2 regions of the Streptomyces sp. NPDC056479 genome follow, and region 1 is predicted to be linked to the other one. Evidence: riboswitches for the same ligand, from Rfam matches in the RefSeq annotation. Region 1 holds a riboswitch; the other holds the start of a gene.

Region 1 (8,085 bases):
TTGCCGCCCACTCCGGGTCCTGGAGCAGCGCCCGGCCGACCGCCACGAAGTCGAACTCCTCGGCCTCCAGACGGTCCAGGAGGTCGTCGATCCCCTTGAGCGCGGAGCCCTGACCGGCGAACGCGCCGAGGAACTCGCCGTCCAGGCCGACCGAGCCGACGGTGATGGTGGGCCTGCCGGTCAGCTTCTTCGTCCAGCCCGCCAGGTTGAGGTCGGAGCCTTCGAACTCCGGGATCCAGTAGCGGCGGGTGGAGGCGTGGAAGGCGTCGACGCCGGCCGCGGCGAGCGGGGCCAGGATGGCCTCCAGCTCCTCCGGGGTCTCGGCGAGGCGGGCGTCGTAGGCCTCCTGCTTCCACTGCGAGTAGCGGAAGATGACCGGGAAGTCGGGCGAGACCTTCTCGCGTACGGCGGCCACGATCTCCGCCCCGAACTGCGTACGGGCGACCGGGTCACCGCCGTAGGCGTCCGTACGGCGGTTGGTGCCCGACCACAGGAACTGGTCGACCAGGTAGCCGTGGGCGCCGTGGATCTCCACGCCGTCGAAGCCGATGCGCTCGGCGTCCGCGGCGGCCTCGGCGAAGGCGCCGATCACGTCGTCGAGGTCCTGCCGGGTCATCGCCCTGCCGGTGGCCTCATCCGCGCCGATGCGCAGACCCGAGGGGCCGACGGCGGGGGCGTCGGCGAAGGGCGGCTGGCCCTGCTTGCGCACCATGCCGATGTGCCACAGCTGCGGCACGATGGTGCCGCCCGCCGCGTGCACACCCTCGGCGACCTTCGCCCACCCGGCCAGCTGGTCCTCTCCGTGGAACCGCGGCACCCGATCGCTCTGCCCGGCCGACTCATGGCCGACGTACGTCCCCTCGGTGACGATCAGCCCCACTCCGGCGGCGGCCCGACGCGAGTAGTACGACAGCACGTCCTCACCGGGGACGCCGCCCGGCGAGAACATCCGGGTCATCGGCGCCATCACGATGCGGTTCGGGACGGTGAGGCCGTTGATCACGGTCGGCCGGGACAGGATCTGGGCCGCGCGGGAGGCGGCGGGCTCGGTGACGGTCACGTGGAGGGCTCCTCGAAAGTGGGGTCGGTTGAACCGGTCAGTATGTGCACGCGCATTGTTGCACCACCTTAAGCAACCGGTCACGCGAGGTCACGCATTCCCGAGGAGGGGGTTCTGTTTCGTGAGGGGCGTGCAGCGGACGTCCCTCCAGGGCGCGGGGAGCTGTGCGGGCAACCACGAACCACCTCCCACCCGCCAAAACACCGAGGGCGGCACCCCCTGTCGCAACAGGGAGTGCCGCCCTCGGCAAGGACGTTGATCAACCGGAGGCCGAAGCCCCCGACGTCGATCAGAAGTCCATGTCACCGCCCGGCATGCCGCCACCGGCAGGCGCGGCGGCCTTCTCCGGCTTGTCGGCGATGACGGCCTCGGTGGTGAGGAACAGCGCGGCGATCGACGCGGCGTTCTGCAGCGCGGAACGCGTCACCTTCGCCGGGTCGATGATGCCCTCGGCGATCATGTCGACGTACTCACCGGTCGCGGCGTTCAGGCCGTGACCGACCTGAAGGTTGCGGACCTTCTCCACGACGACGCCACCCTCGAGACCACCGTTGACGGCGATCTGCTTGAGCGGGGCCTCCAGGGCGAGCTTCACGGCGTTGGCGCCGGTCGCCTCGTCACCCTCGAGGTCCAGCTTCTCGAAGACACCGGAGGCCTGCAGCAGGGCCACGCCACCACCGGCGACGATGCCCTCCTCGACGGCCGCCTTGGCGTTGCGCACGGCGTCCTCGATGCGGTGCTTGCGCTCCTTGAGCTCCACCTCGGTGGCGGCACCGGCCTTGATGACCGCGACACCGCCGGCGAGCTTCGCCAGGCGCTCCTGCAGCTTCTCGCGGTCGTAGTCCGAGTCGCTGTTCTCGATCTCGGCGCGGATCTGGTTGACCCGGCCCGCGACCTGCTCCGAGGAGCCGGCACCGTCGACGATGGTGGTCTCGTCCTTGGTGATGACGACCTTGCGGGCCTTGCCCAGGAGGTCCAGGGAGGTGTTCTCGAGCTTGAGACCGACCTCCTCGGAGATGACCTCGCCACCGGTGAGGATGGCGATGTCGTTCAGCATCGCCTTGCGGCGGTCACCGAAGCCCGGGGCCTTGACGGCGACGGACTTGAAGGTGCCGCGGATCTTGTTGACGACCAGGGTCGACAGGGCCTCGCCCTCGACGTCCTCGGCGATGATCAGCAGCGGCTTGCCCGACTGCATGACCTTCTCCAGGAGCGGGAGCAGGTCCTTGACGGAGCCGATCTTGGAGTTGGCGATCAGGATGTACGGGTCGTCGAGCGACGCCTCCATCCGCTCCATGTCGGTGGCGAAGTACGCCGAGATGTAGCCCTTGTCGAAGCGCATACCCTCGGTGAGCTCCAGCTCCAGACCGAAGGTCTGGGACTCCTCGACGGTGATGACGCCTTCCTTGCCGACCTTGTCCATCGCCTCGGCGATGAGCTCGCCGATCTGGGTGTCGGCGGCGGAGATGGAGGCCGTGGAGGCGATCTGCTCCTTGGTCTCGACGTCCTTCGCCTGCTCGAGCAGGGCGGCGGAGACGGCCTCGACGGCGCGCTCGATACCGCGCTTGAGGGCCATCGGGTTGGCGCCGGCGGCTACGTTGCGCAGGCCTTCCTTCACGAGGGCCTGGGCGAGAACGGTCGCCGTGGTCGTACCGTCACCGGCGACGTCGTCCGTCTTCTTGGCGACTTCCTTGACCAGCTCGGCGCCGATCTTCTCGTACGGGTCCTCGAGCTCGATCTCCTTGGCGATGGAGACACCATCGTTGGTGATCGTGGGGGCGCCCCACTTCTTCTCGAGGACGACGTTGCGGCCCTTGGGGCCGAGCGTCACCTTCACGGCGTCCGCGAGCTGGTTCATGCCGCGCTCGAGGCCGCGCCGCGCCTCCTCGTCGAACGCGATGATCTTGGCCATGTGAAGTGGTCCCTCCAGGACTGGGGGTGATTCCTTCGGACCGCGCCCGCGCCCGCGACGGACGGCTCGCATGCCTTGTGGTTCCTTGCCCCACCCGGCCTGCGGGCCTCACCGACCCGGTCCTTCGTTGTCACTCTCACCTTCAGAGTGCTAACGCAATGATTAGCACTCGACCCATGAGAGTGCAAGGCGCGCTCGCGAAGCGGGCGCTCGTTGAGGGGTGGTGGTCGGGTGGCGGGTGGGAGCAAGCGGCTCTCAGGGATCGAGCCGGGCACTGCGCCCGGACGTGGACAGGTCCCGAGCACGGCGAAGGGCCCGCACCCCTGGAGGTGCGGGCCCTTCGAAGAAGAACGTCGCTGCTTTAAGTCGACGCGTGCTTCAGCCGGTCGCCAGTCGGACCATGTCCGCCTGCGGCCCCTTCTGACCCTGCGAGATCTCGAAATCGACTCGCTGGCCCTCTTCCAGGGTGCGGTACCCGTCCATCTGGATCGCGCTGTAGTGGACGAAAACATCCGCACCACCGTCGACCGCGATGAAGCCGTACCCCTTCTCCGCGTTGAACCACTTGACGGTGCCCTGAGCCATGCCTAACTCCCCTATTACTGGCCCTTGCACAGATCCACACTTCGCGGATCCGGGTCAGACCTCACCCCCCATCGGTCGGGGGCGTGCGCCGGAACGCGTCGACCGCGGCTGAATGTATCTGCCCAACTGCCGTCTGCAACAGGTCAATCGGACGAGAAATCCGGGCACGACCGGTCGGGAATGTGGGGACAATTCCGCTGACTTCAGGTCAAGTCGGACCCGGCATACGGAACAAAAGCCGCAAAAAACCCGCACACTTTGGCTACTTCTTGTCGGGCTTACGGCAGAAATCAAGGGCAACCGACTCGGAGATCGGCGGCACGTTCCCCAACTGTACCTCGCTCAACCACACAGAATTGCCCCCTCCGCTTCTCTCACGGAGGGGGCAATTCGATGAACTCTCAGTAACCTGAGTTACCGAAGGTAATGATCGGTCATTCGGTCAGCCTCGGTCAGCCGCCGGCGACGGCCGGGATGATGGAAACGCCCGCACCGTCGGGAGTGGCCGTCTCCAGCCCCTGCTCGAAACGCACGTCGTCGTCATTGACGTACACATTGACGAACCGACGCAGCTTGCCCTGGTCGTCGAGAACCCGGGCGGCGATCCCGGTGTGGTTCTTCTCCAGGTCGGCGATGACCTCGCCGAGGGTGGCGCCTTCGGCGGCGACCTCGGCCTGGCCACCCGTGTAGGTGCGCAGGATGGTGGGGATGCGGACGTTGACGCTCATACGGTGTGACCTCCGGTCAGTGTGCAGGTTCGGTGGGACAGGCGTCTCAGACGAGACCGGCCTCGCGGAACGAGTCCAGGTTGGGACGAATCGTCGCAGTCAGCCCCGTACCGGCCACCGCGTCCAACGTCTTCAGCCCATCGCCGGTGTTGAGCACGACGGTCGTGAGACTCGGGTCCAGCACACCGTTCTCGATCAGCTTCTGCGTCACACCCACGGTCACTCCACCGGCGGTCTCCGCGAAGATCCCCTCGGTCCGGGCGAGCAGCCGAATCGCGTCGACGACCTGCTCGTCCGTCACGTCCTCCACGAAACCACCCGTGCGGCGGGCGATGTCCAGGACGTACGGACCGTCGGCCGGGTTGCCGATCGCCAGCGACTTGGCGATGGTGTTCGGCTTCTGGGGGCGGACCACGTCGTGGCCGGCCTTGAACGCCGTCGACACCGGCGAGCAGCCCTCGGCCTGCGCACCGAAGATCTTGTACGGCTTGTCCTCGACGAGCCCGAGCTTGATCAGCTCCTGGAGCCCCTTGTCGATCTTCGTGAGCTGCGAGCCCGAGGCGATCGGCACGACCAGCTGGTCGGGGAGCTGCCAGCCGAGCTGCTCGCAGATCTCGTACGCCAGGGTCTTGGAGCCCTCGGCGTAGTACGGCCGCAGGTTGACGTTGACGAAGCCCCAGCCCTCGCCGGCCGGGTCGCCGATCAGCTCGGAGCAGAAACGGTTCACGTCGTCGTAGTTGCCCTCGATGCCGACGAGCTCGCCGCCGTAGACCGCGGCCATGACGACCTTGCCCTGCTCGAGGTCGTGCGGGATGAACACACAGGACCGGAAGCCGGCGCGGGCCGCGGCGGCGCCCACCGCACCGGCGAGGTTGCCGGTGGATGAGCAGGAGAGGGTGGTGAAGTTGAAGGCGCGCGCGGCCTCGATGGCCTGAGCGACCACGCGGTCCTTGAAGGAGTGCGTCGGGTTGCCGGAGTCGTCCTTGACGAACAGCTTGCCGGCGTCGACGCCGAGCTCGGCTCCGAGGTTGTCGGCCTGGACGAGCTTGGTCCACCCGGGGTTGATGTTCGGCTTGGTCGCCACGTCGGCCGGGACGGGCAGCAGGGGCGCATAGCGCCAGATGTTCGCGGGGCCCGCTTCGATCCGCTTGCGGAGCTCCTCGGCGTCATAGGCCGAGAAGTCGTACGCGATCTCCAGCGGGCCGAAACACTCCTCGCACGCGAAGACCGGGCCGAGAGGGACCCGGTGACCGCACTCGCGGCAGGACAGCGCCGCGGCGGGACCGAGGTCTACGGTGGAGTCGGTGGTGCTTGCAACAGTCTGCACAGCCATGTGAGGCGAGGCCCTTTCTCCTCATCTTCCTCACGACGCATCTCGTCGTGAGACGGATTTGGCACCTTCCCTAGCCGGGAGCCTCGCGGAGACGATCAACGGTGACGATCGACGCTGATCTACGAGAACCGACTGGAGGGTTGCCGGGGCTTCATCGGGCCGTATCCCTCTGCCCCTCTGGATGAGCGGTATTCGGTTGTGGACGACGGTCGACCTCGGACATGCGATGGTCATCCGCGTTGTTCAAGACTGTAACCGAACGCCAGGACAGTTGAGAGAGCCGTCCGAACCGCGAGATGACTGCGATGATTCTGCCGCTGACGCGACGGGCACGCATCCCGACAGTGAGGAGCCGCCGACCGTGCTGGAAGAAGTCGACCGCTGGCTGAACAGCCGCTCCTGGTCCGTTGCCGATCGCCCGCTGCACCAGATCCTGGCCGCCAAGCAGCGTACGGGTCAGTCGGTCTCCGTGGTGCTGCCCGCACTCAACGAGGAGGAGACGGTCGGCGACATCGTCGCGATCATCGCCCATGACCTGGTCCGGCAGGTTCCGCTGGTCGACGAGATCGTCGTCGTCGACTCGGGATCCACCGACCGCACCTCCGAGGTGGCCGCCGCGGCGGGCGCTCGGGTGGTGCACCGGGACGAGATCCTCCCGCACCTCCCGGCCGTCCCCGGCAAGGGCGAGGTGCTCTGGCGCTCCCTGCTCGTGACGAGCGGGGACATCGTCTGCTTCATCGACGCCGACCTCAGGGAGTTCTCCTCCGACTTCGTCTCGGGCATCGTCGGCCCGCTGCTCACCGACCCCGGCGTGGATCTGGTCAAGGCGATGTACGACCGCCCGCTCGGCTCGGCGGCCGGACAGGGCGGCCGGGTGACCGAGCTCATGGCGCGCCCGCTGCTGAACATGCACTGGCCGCAGCTCGCCGGTTTCGTGCAGCCGCTGGGCGGCGAGTACGCGGCACGCAGGTCGCTGCTGGAGCAGCTGCCGTTCCCCGTCGGATACGGCGTCGAGCTGGGCATGCTGGTCGACGCCCTGCATCTGGTGGGCCTGGACGCGCTGGCCCAGGTGGACGTGGGGGTGCGCAAGCACCGCCACCAGGACGGACAGGCCCTGGGCCGGATGTCCGCCGCGATCTACCGCACGGCCCAGCTGAGGCTGGCCCGCGGGCATCTGGTCCGGCCTTCGCTGACCCAGTTCGAGCGCGGCGAGGACGGGTTCGAGCCACGTACGTACTCCGTGGACACGGAGGAACGGCCGCCGATGGTGGAGATCGCCGAGTATGCGACGCGGAAGGTCGCGTAAACGCCGGAAACCGGCCGTATACAGGGGGTACAAGTGCCGCCCACTGAGCGGAACCGTACGTTTGAGCGTTTCCGGGCCGGGCTAGGTTGAGGCGTATGGCTTCCACTCAGGGTGCTGCCAAGGTGCTCGTCGCGTCGAACCGCGGCCCGGTCTCGTACGAGGTGCGCGACGACGGCTCGCTGCACTCCAAGAGGGGCGGCGGCGGAGTCGTCTCCGGGCTGTCGGCGATCGGGCCGGAGGCGGGCGCCCTGTGGGTGTGCTCGGCGCTGTCCGACGGGGACCGGGAGGCGGTGCGGCGCGGGGTCGGCGAGGACGGCGTGCTGATGCTGGACATCCCGGCCGGCGTGCACGCCGACGCGTACAACGGCATCGCGAACTCGGTCCTGTGGTTCGTCCACCACATGCTGTACCAGACACCGCTGGAGCCGGTCTTCGACGCGGAGTTCCGGCGCCAGTGGGCCTCGTACGAGACCTACAACCGCGCCTTCGCCGAGGCGCTGGCCGGGCGGGCGGGGCCGGGGGCGGCGGTGTTGGTGCAGGACTATCACCTGACGCTGGTGCCGGGGATGCTGCGCGAGCTGCGCCCTGACCTGCGGATCGGTCACTTCTCGCACACGCCGTGGGCGCCGCCCGAGTACTTCCGGATGCTGCCCGGCGACATCGCGGGCCAGGTGCTGCGCGGGATGCTCGGCGCGGATCGGCTGGGGTTCCTCACCCGGCGCTGGGCGGACGCGTTCGAGGCGTGCTGCGCGGACATCGCCGGCGGGCTCGGGGGCACCCGGGTCGGGGTGCACGGGCTGGGGGCGGACGCGGACTTCCTGCGGGCGCGTTCGCACGAGACGGATGTCGCCGAGCGGATGGCCGTGCTGCGCCGCGAGATCGGCACGACCGCGGACGGGGCGGCCCGCAGGACGATCGTGCGGGTCGACCGGACCGAGCTGTCCAAGAACATCGTGCGCGGCCTGCTGGCGTACCGGCAGCTGCTCGACGACCACCCCGAGTGGCGCGAGCGGGTGGTGCACGTGGCCTTCGCCTACCCCTCGCGGCAGGACCTGGCGGTGTACCGCGCCTACACGGCCGAGGTCCAGCGGCTGGCGGAGGAGATCAACTCCCGGTACGGGACGCCGGGTTGGACCCCGATCGTGCTCCACGTCAAGGACG
Region 2 (8,085 bases), on a different contig from region 1:
AGCCGGAGGCGCTGCTTCTCCAGCGGCATCTGGGGATAGCCGGTCTTGGTGACGTTGTAGCCGTCGACCACCAAGTGCGCCTGCGGCAGGGCGAGGAGCTGGTCGAGGATCGCGGGGTCGTTCTCGGACAGGGCCCGGGCGGCGATGTCCTTCGGGGTCATTCGTCCCGGTTCGACCGCGTCCACGGTCTCGGCGGGCCGTACGGAGACCGGCGGCAACGCCAGTTCCCGGCGCAGCCCTTGAGCGGCGTCCAGCAGGGTGTCGAGGAGCAGCCGTACGCGCATGTCCTCGACGCTGCGCCCCTCGCGTGCCGCTCTGCGCGTGGCCTCCAGGGCCGACTCGGCCTCTCCGAGCCGCGCCTTGAGCCGACGGGTCTCACTCTCGGCCGAGGAGACCTGCGCGTGCCCCTCGGCGCGCACGGCCTCGATCTCGCCCTGGATCTTGCGCAGGGCGGCGTCGCCGCGCTTGACGTCACTGAGGGCGGAGCGCAGCTTGCGGTGAAGCGATTCGGCTTCCTTCTTCGCCGCGTCCAGCTCGGCGCGCAGCCGCTCGTTCTCGTGCCGGGTGTGCTCGCGGGCCTGGGCGAGCTCCTCGCGCAGCCGGTCCAGCTCGGCCCGGGTCTCCTCGTCGGCGCGCTCGGCGTCCGCGCGCTGGGCCTCCTCGCCGGCCGCGGTGACCAGCTTGACCCAGCCGGTGGGCCGCAGAACATAGGCCGCGGCCGCCACGTCGAGCGGGTCCGCGGCCGGGGGCGCCGAGCCTGTGTCGAGGGCGCCGGTGAGCTCCGGCTGGGCCTCTCTGAGCTTCTCGCCGATGCGCTGGCGGAACAGCGGATCGGTCTCCAGCGCGGCGGCCATCGCGTTGCCGGCGAACTTGGCCCGCCGGTTCGGTGCGAATCTGGCGTACTGCCGAAGCTGCGCGGGCAGTTCGCCGACGGTCAGCCCGCCGAAGCCGTCGGACACGATCTGTACGACCTTGCGTCGCACACCGTCGGGCAGCGGACGGTCGAGCACCTCGGCGGCGCCGTCGCCCGGCCCCCCGCCTTGTGTCTCCACCATCCGTCACACCCCACTATCTGTGCGGGGCCCTCCCGGACCCCCGTCGTCAGGAGCCGGCGCCCGGCCTGTCCACGAGTTCCACCTTGTCGACCGCGTTGCACCAGCGGCAGCGCACCGATTCGATCGTCTCACTGAGCACCTCACGCTCCTCGACCTTCGGCTCACCGGCCAGATCGAGGTGCATGTACTCCACGACCTTGGACGAGCGCGTCACGTCGAAACGCGTGAGGTTGCCGCAGAGGGTGCAGCGCCACCGCGTCGTGGCGGTCGGCAGGGGAACCGTCATCGTGACTGCGCTCTTTTCTTCCAGGCCTTCTATTGTCCGTGACGCGTCGTGCTCGGTGCGTGTGGCTCGTAACCCTACGGCCTGGCGGGTACTCGTCGCCCGTCCGTACCAGGCGGCGAGGCGCTCTGTGCGGCTGCGTCCCGTTACGTCATGCTCTGTATTCATGATCGGCAACTGGAGCGTGGCGCGTTTCGGAGCTCGGTTCGGCAGGGCGGGCCGATCGGTCCGTTCCGCCTTCGGCTCCTCCGCGCCGGTGACCTACGGGCTGATCGCCCTGTGCTGCCTGTTGTTCCTGGTGGGACCGGCGGCGGGGCTCAATCCGGTGTACGGCTCGGGCGAGGGACTGCTGACGGCGCAGCGGGCCTACTTCCACCACTGGGGCGTGGTGCCCGCGGAGCTGTTCGAGGGCTCGCCCCGGGCCGCCCTCACTCCCGCGACGGCCCTCTTCGTGCACGGCAGCTGGGTGCACCTGCTCGGCAACATGCTCTTCCTCTTTGTGTTCGGCGTGATGACCGAGGAACGGATGGGCCGCATCCAGTTCACTCTCTTCTACCTGGGCTGCGGCTATCTGGCCCTGCTGGGCTATGCCGCCGCCAACGACGACTCCACCCAGTCCCTGGTCGGCGCGTCGGGCGCGATCTCGGCCGTCCTCGGCGCTCTCCTGTTCCTCTTCCCCGGAGCGCGGGTGACAAGCCTGCTGCCGTTCCTGCTGTTCCTGCCGCTGCGCTTCCCTGCCTGGGTGGTACTGCCCTTCTGGGTGGCCCTCCAGTGGGTGGCCGCGGGTCGGGCGGCCCAGGGCCCGGGGGTGGCGTATCTGGCGCATCTGGTGGGCTTCGGGCTGGGCTTCGGCTACGCGTGGGCCCGGTTCGGGCGGCCGACTAGAGTGAAGGCCGCCCCAGCTCCGGCCCCCGAGGGAGAGAACCAGCCGTGATCACCGCGATCGTCCTGATCAAGACCAGCGTGGACCGGATCCCCGAGATCGCGGAGCGGATCGCTTCGCTGGAGAGCGTGACCGAGGTCTTCTCCGTCACCGGCACCTACGACCTGATCGCGATGGTGCGGGTGAAGGAGCACGAGGACCTGGCCGAGGTCATCCCCGGGCGGATCAGCAAGATCCCCGGCGTCGAGGGGACGGACACGCACGTGGCGTTCCGTACGTACTCCCAGCACGACATCGAGGCCGCTTTCGCCATCGGCCTGGACAGCTGAGGGTCCCGCGCTCACGCTCACTCGGATGAAGAGCGCACAGGTCGAGCATCTGTCGGCCGGCCTGGAGAACTGGGCGGACGTCCTCACCCGCGACCTCGGCGCTGCGGGCACCGTCTTGCACCTCGGCCCCGGCACCGGAGCCTCCGGCGGTCTGGGCGCGGGCCTCGCCGCCCTGGGCGCCCGCCTCCTCCCCCGCTTCGACGTCCTCCTGGACCACCTCGACCTCGACACCCGCCTCGCCCGCGCCGACCTGGTCGTCACCGCCGAAGGCGCCCTGGACCACCAGACGCCCAAGGGCAAGGTCCCGGCCGAGGTGGCCCGCCGGGCCAAGCTGTACGGCCGCCCGGTGCTCGTGCTGGCGGGCACGCTGGGCGAGGGCGCGCACGAGGTGCCCGGGGTCGACGCGTTCAGCGGCATCCTGCCGGCGCCGATGGCCCTGGCGGAGGCCCTGGTGCGGGCCTCCGAACTCCTCACGGACGCGACCGAACGCGCCCTGCGGATGATCCTGCTGGGCGCCCGGCTACCGGCTCACGCGGAGGTGTCCGGGACGCAACGGCCGTCCTCGGTGCGGTAGTTCCAGCGGGCGCCGTCCGTGACGAGCTCCCTCACGGCGTTCACGAACCGCTCGACGTGCTCGTCGGGCGTACCGGCCCCGAAGCTCACCCGGATCGCGTTGAGGGACTTCTCGCCCGGAGCGGCCTCGGGCGCACCGCACTCGCCCTGGGCCTGCGGGTCGCTGCCCAGCAGCGTCCGCACCAGCGGGTGGGCGCAGAACAGCCCGTCCCGCACCCCGATGCCGTACTCGGCGGAGAGGGCGGCGGCGAAGTGGGAGCTGTTCCAGCCCTCGACGACGAAGGAGATGACGCCGACGCGGGGGGCGTCGTCGCCGAAGAGCGAGAGGACCCGGACCTCGGGAACCTCGGCGAGGCCCGCACGCACCTTCTCGATCAGGTGCTGCTCACGGGCGACGAGTGTGTCGAAGCCGGCCTCGGTGAGGGCCTTGCAGGCGGAGGCGATGGAGTAGGCGCCGATGACGTTCGGGGAGCCGGCCTCGTGACGGGCGGCGCTCTCGTGCCAGTCGACGTCCACTCCCCCGTCCGCACGCCGGGTGACCTTGCGGCTGGCGCCGCCGCCCGCGAGGTACGGCTCGGCCTCGCGCAGCCAGTCGGCGCGGCCGGCGAGGACGCCGGAGCCGAAGGGGGCGTACAGCTTGTGCCCGGAGAAGGCGATCCAGTCGACGTCCAGATCACGGACGCTCACCGGGTGGTGCGGGGCGAGCTGGGCGGCGTCGAGCACGATCCGGGCGCCGTGGGCGTGGGCGGCGGCCGCCAGCTCCCGCACGGGCCACAGCTCGCCGGTGACGTTCGAGGCGCCGGTGACACAGACCAGGGCCGGGCCGTGGCCCCCTTCAATCGACACAGTACGGTCGGCGAGGGCGCGCTCCAGGGTCTCGACGGCCTGGCGGGGGGTGCGGGGCGCGTTGAGGTAGGTGACACGGGCGTCCCGCCAGGGCAGCAGGGAGGCGTGGTGCTCGGTCTCGAAGACGAAGACCTGGCAGTCGGCGGGAAGGGCGGCGGCCAGGAGGTTGAGCGAGTCGGTGGTGGACCGGGTGAAGACCAGCTGGTCGTCGGCTCGGCAGTCCAGGAACTCGACGACGGTCCTGCGGGCGTTCTCGAACAGGTCGGTGGAGAGCTGCGAGAGGTACCCGGCACCGCGGTGGACGCTGCCGTAGTACGGCGCGTAGGCGGCGACGTCGTCCCAGACGCGCTGGAGGGCGGGGGCGCTGGCGGCGTAGTCGAGCGCGGCATAGCTGACCTCGCCGCCCGTGACGAGCGGGACGGTGACATCACGGCCCAGAACGGGCAGCGGGGCACAAACGGACTGAACGGTGGCAGCGGTGGAGACAGACATGGCGAACTCCCGTGAGCGGCATGCGAGTTGAGGGCATGCGGAGAAGAGAAAAAGGGTGTGCGGAGGCGGGGCTCAGCGGCCCTATCGCATTCGCTTGCTCACGGAAGACTCCCTCGAACGACCAGGACCCCTGGTTTCGAGAGGGGCCCGCGCTTGCCGTAGACCTCGCTGCCTACGGCCTGGTCTTCACCCGGGGCACCCCGCCACGGACGGAGGGTTGCCGGACAGTCGGCCGGGGCCTCATGACTGTCACTCATGACCTGGTACAGGAACGTACGTGAAATGATCGTCGTCCCGCAACCCGTGTCCGGATCGCGGGACGACCTCACTGCCTAGCTGTTGCTCGCGGCGACCCAGCGGTCGAGCGTCCGCTTCGCCGCTCCCGAATCGATCGCCTCCGCCGCCTTCGCCATGCCGGCGCGGATCTGTTCCGTCAGCGGCCCGTCGCCCGGCTCCAGCGCCACCAGCGCCGCCGCCGCGTTCAGCAGTACGGCGTCCCGCACCGGCCCCGTCTCGCCATCCAGCAGGCGCCGGGCGACCTCGGCGTTGTAGGACGCGTCGGCACCGCGCAGCGCCTCCACCGGCACCAGTTCGATGCCGACGTCGCGCGGGTCGAAGGTCTCCTCGGTCACCTTGCCGTCGCGTACGACCCACACCCGGGAGGTGGCCGTGGTGGTGAGCTCGTCGAGGCCGTCGTCACCGCGGAACACCAGCGAGGAGTTGCCGCGCTCGGCGAAGACGCCCGCGACGATCGGTGCCATGCGCGGGTCCGCCACGCCGACCGCCTGCGCCTTCACCTTCGCCGGGTTGGTCAGCGGACCGAGCACGTTGAAGGTCGTCCGGATGCCCAACTGGCCGCGGGCCGCGGCCACATGCCGCAGCGACGGATGGAACTTCACCGCGAAGCAGAAGGTGATCCCGGCCTGCTCGGCGACCTCGGCCACCCGCCCGACCGGCAGTTCCAGATTGACGCCGAGCTTCTCCAGCACGTCCGAGGCACCCGACGCCGACGAGGCCGCCCGGTTGCCGTGCTTGACGACCTTCGCGCCCGTGCCGGCGATGACGATCGCCGACATGGTGGAGATGTTGACGGTCTTCGCGCCGTCGCCGCCGGTGCCGACGATGTCGACGGTCCGCCCCGGCACCTCGATCACGTTCGCGTGCTCGTACATCGTCCGGACGAGCCCGGTGATCTCCTGAACCGTCTCGCCCTTGGCGCGCAGTGCCACGACGAAGCCGGCGATCTGCGCGTCCGTCGCCTCGCCGCGCATGATCAGGTCCATCGCCCACGCGGTGTCGTCGGCGGCCAGGTCGGAGCCGTTCAGCAGACCGTTCAGCAGCAGGGGCCAGGAGCGGGCCGCCGCGGTGTCGCCTCCGGCGGGGGTCACAGCGCTCATAAGCCGCTCCAGGGTCAGATGTCCCGCACTGCGGGACATGAGTCTCAACGAGGTCCACCCTATCCAGCCGCGGGGCACGGCGAAGGGCCCCGTCCGTACAACGGACGGGGCCCTCAACCGTGGCGTGGCAGGCGATCAGTGGTGGCCGTGGCCGCTCGTGATCTCCTTGTACTCCTCGACGGTCGGCTTGGGGATCTGGCCGTCCTCGCTGAAGTACGACTTGCTGAGCTTGGCGCGCAGCTTCTCGGAGCCCTTCACCTTGCGCTCGACGCCGTTCTCGTCGACCGTCGGGCCGATCTCGGCCGGCTGGTACTGCTCGTGCGCGGTGAGCGTGTACAGCGCGTCCTGGCTGAGCGGCTCGTGGACCTCGATGAACTCACCGTGCGGCAGGCGCTTGATGATGCCGGACTCACGGCCGTGCAGCACCTTGTCCTTGTCCCGGCGCTGCAGGCCGAGGCAGATCCGCTTGGTGACGATGAACGCGATGACCGGTCCGGCGAAGAACCCGATCCGGACGAACCAGGTGACCGCGTTGATCGACAGGTGGAAGTGGGTGGCCCACAGGTCGTTGCCACCGCCGACCAGGCCGATCATGTACACCGTGACCCAGGCGACGCCGAACGCGGTACGCGTCGGGGCGTTGCGCGGGCGGTCCAGGATGTGGTGCTCGCGCTTGTCGCCGGTGACCCAGGACTCGATGAACGGGTAGACCGCGATCGCCATCAGCACCAGGCCGAAGAGCACCAGCGGGATGAACACGCCCAGGACGAGCGTGTGACCCCAGAAGTTGACCTCCCAGCCCGGCATGTACCGGACCAGACCCTCGGCGAAGCCCATGTACCAGTCGGGCTGGGCGCCCGTGGACACCTGGTCCGGCCGGTAGGGGCCCATGGCCCAGATCGGGTTGATCTGCGCGATCGCCGCGATCACCGCGATGACACCGAAGACCAGGAAGAAGAAGCCTCCGGCCTTGGCCATGTAGACCGGCAGCAGCGGCATGCCGACGACGTTCTTGTTGGTCTTTCCGGGGCCCGCGAACTGCGTGTGCTTGTGGTAGAAGACCAGGATCAGGTGGCCGACCACCAGGCCGAGCATGATGCCCGGCAGCAGCAGGATGTGGATCGAGTAGAAGCGGGCCACGAAGTCGACGCCCGGGAACTCGCCGCCGAAGAGGAAGAACGAGATGTACGTGCCGACGATCGGCATGGACAGGATCGCGCCCTCGGTGAAGCGGACACCGGTGCCGGAGAGCAGGTCGTCCGGGAGCGAGTAGCCGGTGAACCCGGTGAACATGCCCAGGACGAACAGCAGGAAGCCGAACAGCCAGTTGATCTCACGCGGCTTGCGGAACGCGCCCGTGAAGAACACACGCATCATGTGCACGAACATGCCGGCGAGGAAGATCAGCGCCGCCCAGTGGTGGATCTGCCGGACGAGCAGACCGCCGCGCACGTCGAAGGAGATGTGCAGCGTCGAGCTGAACGCCTCCGACATCAGCTGTCCCTGCAGCGGGACGTAGCTGCCGTGGTACTCCACCTCGTTCATCGACGGGTGGAAGAACAGCGTCAGATACACACCCGTGAGGATGATGATGATGAAGCTGTAGAGGCAGACCTCACCCAACATGAACGACCAGTGGTCGGGGAAGATCTTGCGCATGTTGGTCTTGGCCAGGGAGTAGATCCCCAGCCGGCCGTCCGCCCAGTCGGCGACGCGCTCGCCGGCCGGTGCCTTCCCGCGCGAGCGGGACTCGGTGGTCTCAGTGGTGCTCATCCGCGCTCCCAGAATGCAGGACCGACGGGCTCATCGAAGTCGCCGAGCGCCTCGAGGTAGCCCTCGTCGTTCACGCCGATGCGCAGCTGCGGCAGGGCGTGCCCGGCCGGGCCGAAGATCACTCGGGCACCGTCGGCGAGGTCGAAGGTGGACTGGTGGCAGGGGCAGAGCACGTGGTGCGTCTGCTGCTCGTACAGGGAGATCGGGCAACCGACGTGGGTGCAGATCTTCGAGTACGCGACGATGCCCTGGTAGGACCAGTCGAGCTCTTGCTTGTCCTTGATGTCGTCGGGCTGGAGCCGGACGATCATCAGGGCGGCCTTGGCGATCTCGTTCTGGAAGTCGTGGTCGTGCTCCTCGAGGCCCTCCGGCTTGGCGAAGGTGAGGGAGCCGACCGCGACGTCCGAGGGACGCAGCGGCTCGTTGGTGTTCATGTTGACGAGCAGCTTGCCCT

The links. Region 1 has a riboswitch for S-adenosylmethionine ahead of thrC (threonine synthase). Riboswitches for the same ligand answer to the same signal wherever they lie in the genome.
Region 2: linked by a shared signal. The riboswitch ahead of ACFQ6S_RS31320 (aminotransferase class V-fold PLP-dependent enzyme) and the one ahead of thrC (threonine synthase) in region 1 are both predicted to bind S-adenosylmethionine.

Annotation. Positions count from the first base shown of each region.
Region 1 is NZ_JBHTRZ010000006.1:468,567-476,651, forward strand. Features, by position in the region: gene ACFQ6S_RS25565 (NADH:flavin oxidoreductase) at 1-1,060, opposite strand, end outside; gene groL (chaperonin GroEL) at 1,350-2,972, opposite strand; gene ACFQ6S_RS25575 (cold-shock protein) at 3,351-3,557, opposite strand; gene ACFQ6S_RS25580 (ubiquitin-like small modifier protein 1) at 4,010-4,285, opposite strand; gene thrC (threonine synthase) at 4,332-5,618, opposite strand; SAM riboswitch class I at 5,637-5,806, opposite strand; gene ACFQ6S_RS25590 (glucosyl-3-phosphoglycerate synthase) at 5,980-6,924, shown strand; gene ACFQ6S_RS25595 (trehalose-6-phosphate synthase) at 7,020-8,085, shown strand, end outside.
Region 2 is NZ_JBHTRZ010000008.1:499,346-507,430, forward strand. Features, by position in the region: gene ACFQ6S_RS31295 (NYN domain-containing protein) at 1-1,055, opposite strand, end outside; gene ACFQ6S_RS31300 (hypothetical protein) at 1,102-1,341, opposite strand; gene ACFQ6S_RS31305 (rhomboid family intramembrane serine protease) at 1,505-2,272, shown strand; gene ACFQ6S_RS31310 (Lrp/AsnC ligand binding domain-containing protein) at 2,269-2,550, shown strand; partial or broken gene ACFQ6S_RS31315 (glycerate kinase) at 2,585-3,124, shown strand; gene ACFQ6S_RS31320 (aminotransferase class V-fold PLP-dependent enzyme) at 3,079-4,461, opposite strand; SAM riboswitch class IV at 4,606-4,722, opposite strand; gene trpD (anthranilate phosphoribosyltransferase) at 4,794-5,858, opposite strand; gene ACFQ6S_RS31330 (cytochrome bc complex cytochrome b subunit) at 5,994-7,631, opposite strand; gene ACFQ6S_RS31335 (Rieske 2Fe-2S domain-containing protein) at 7,628-8,085, opposite strand, start outside.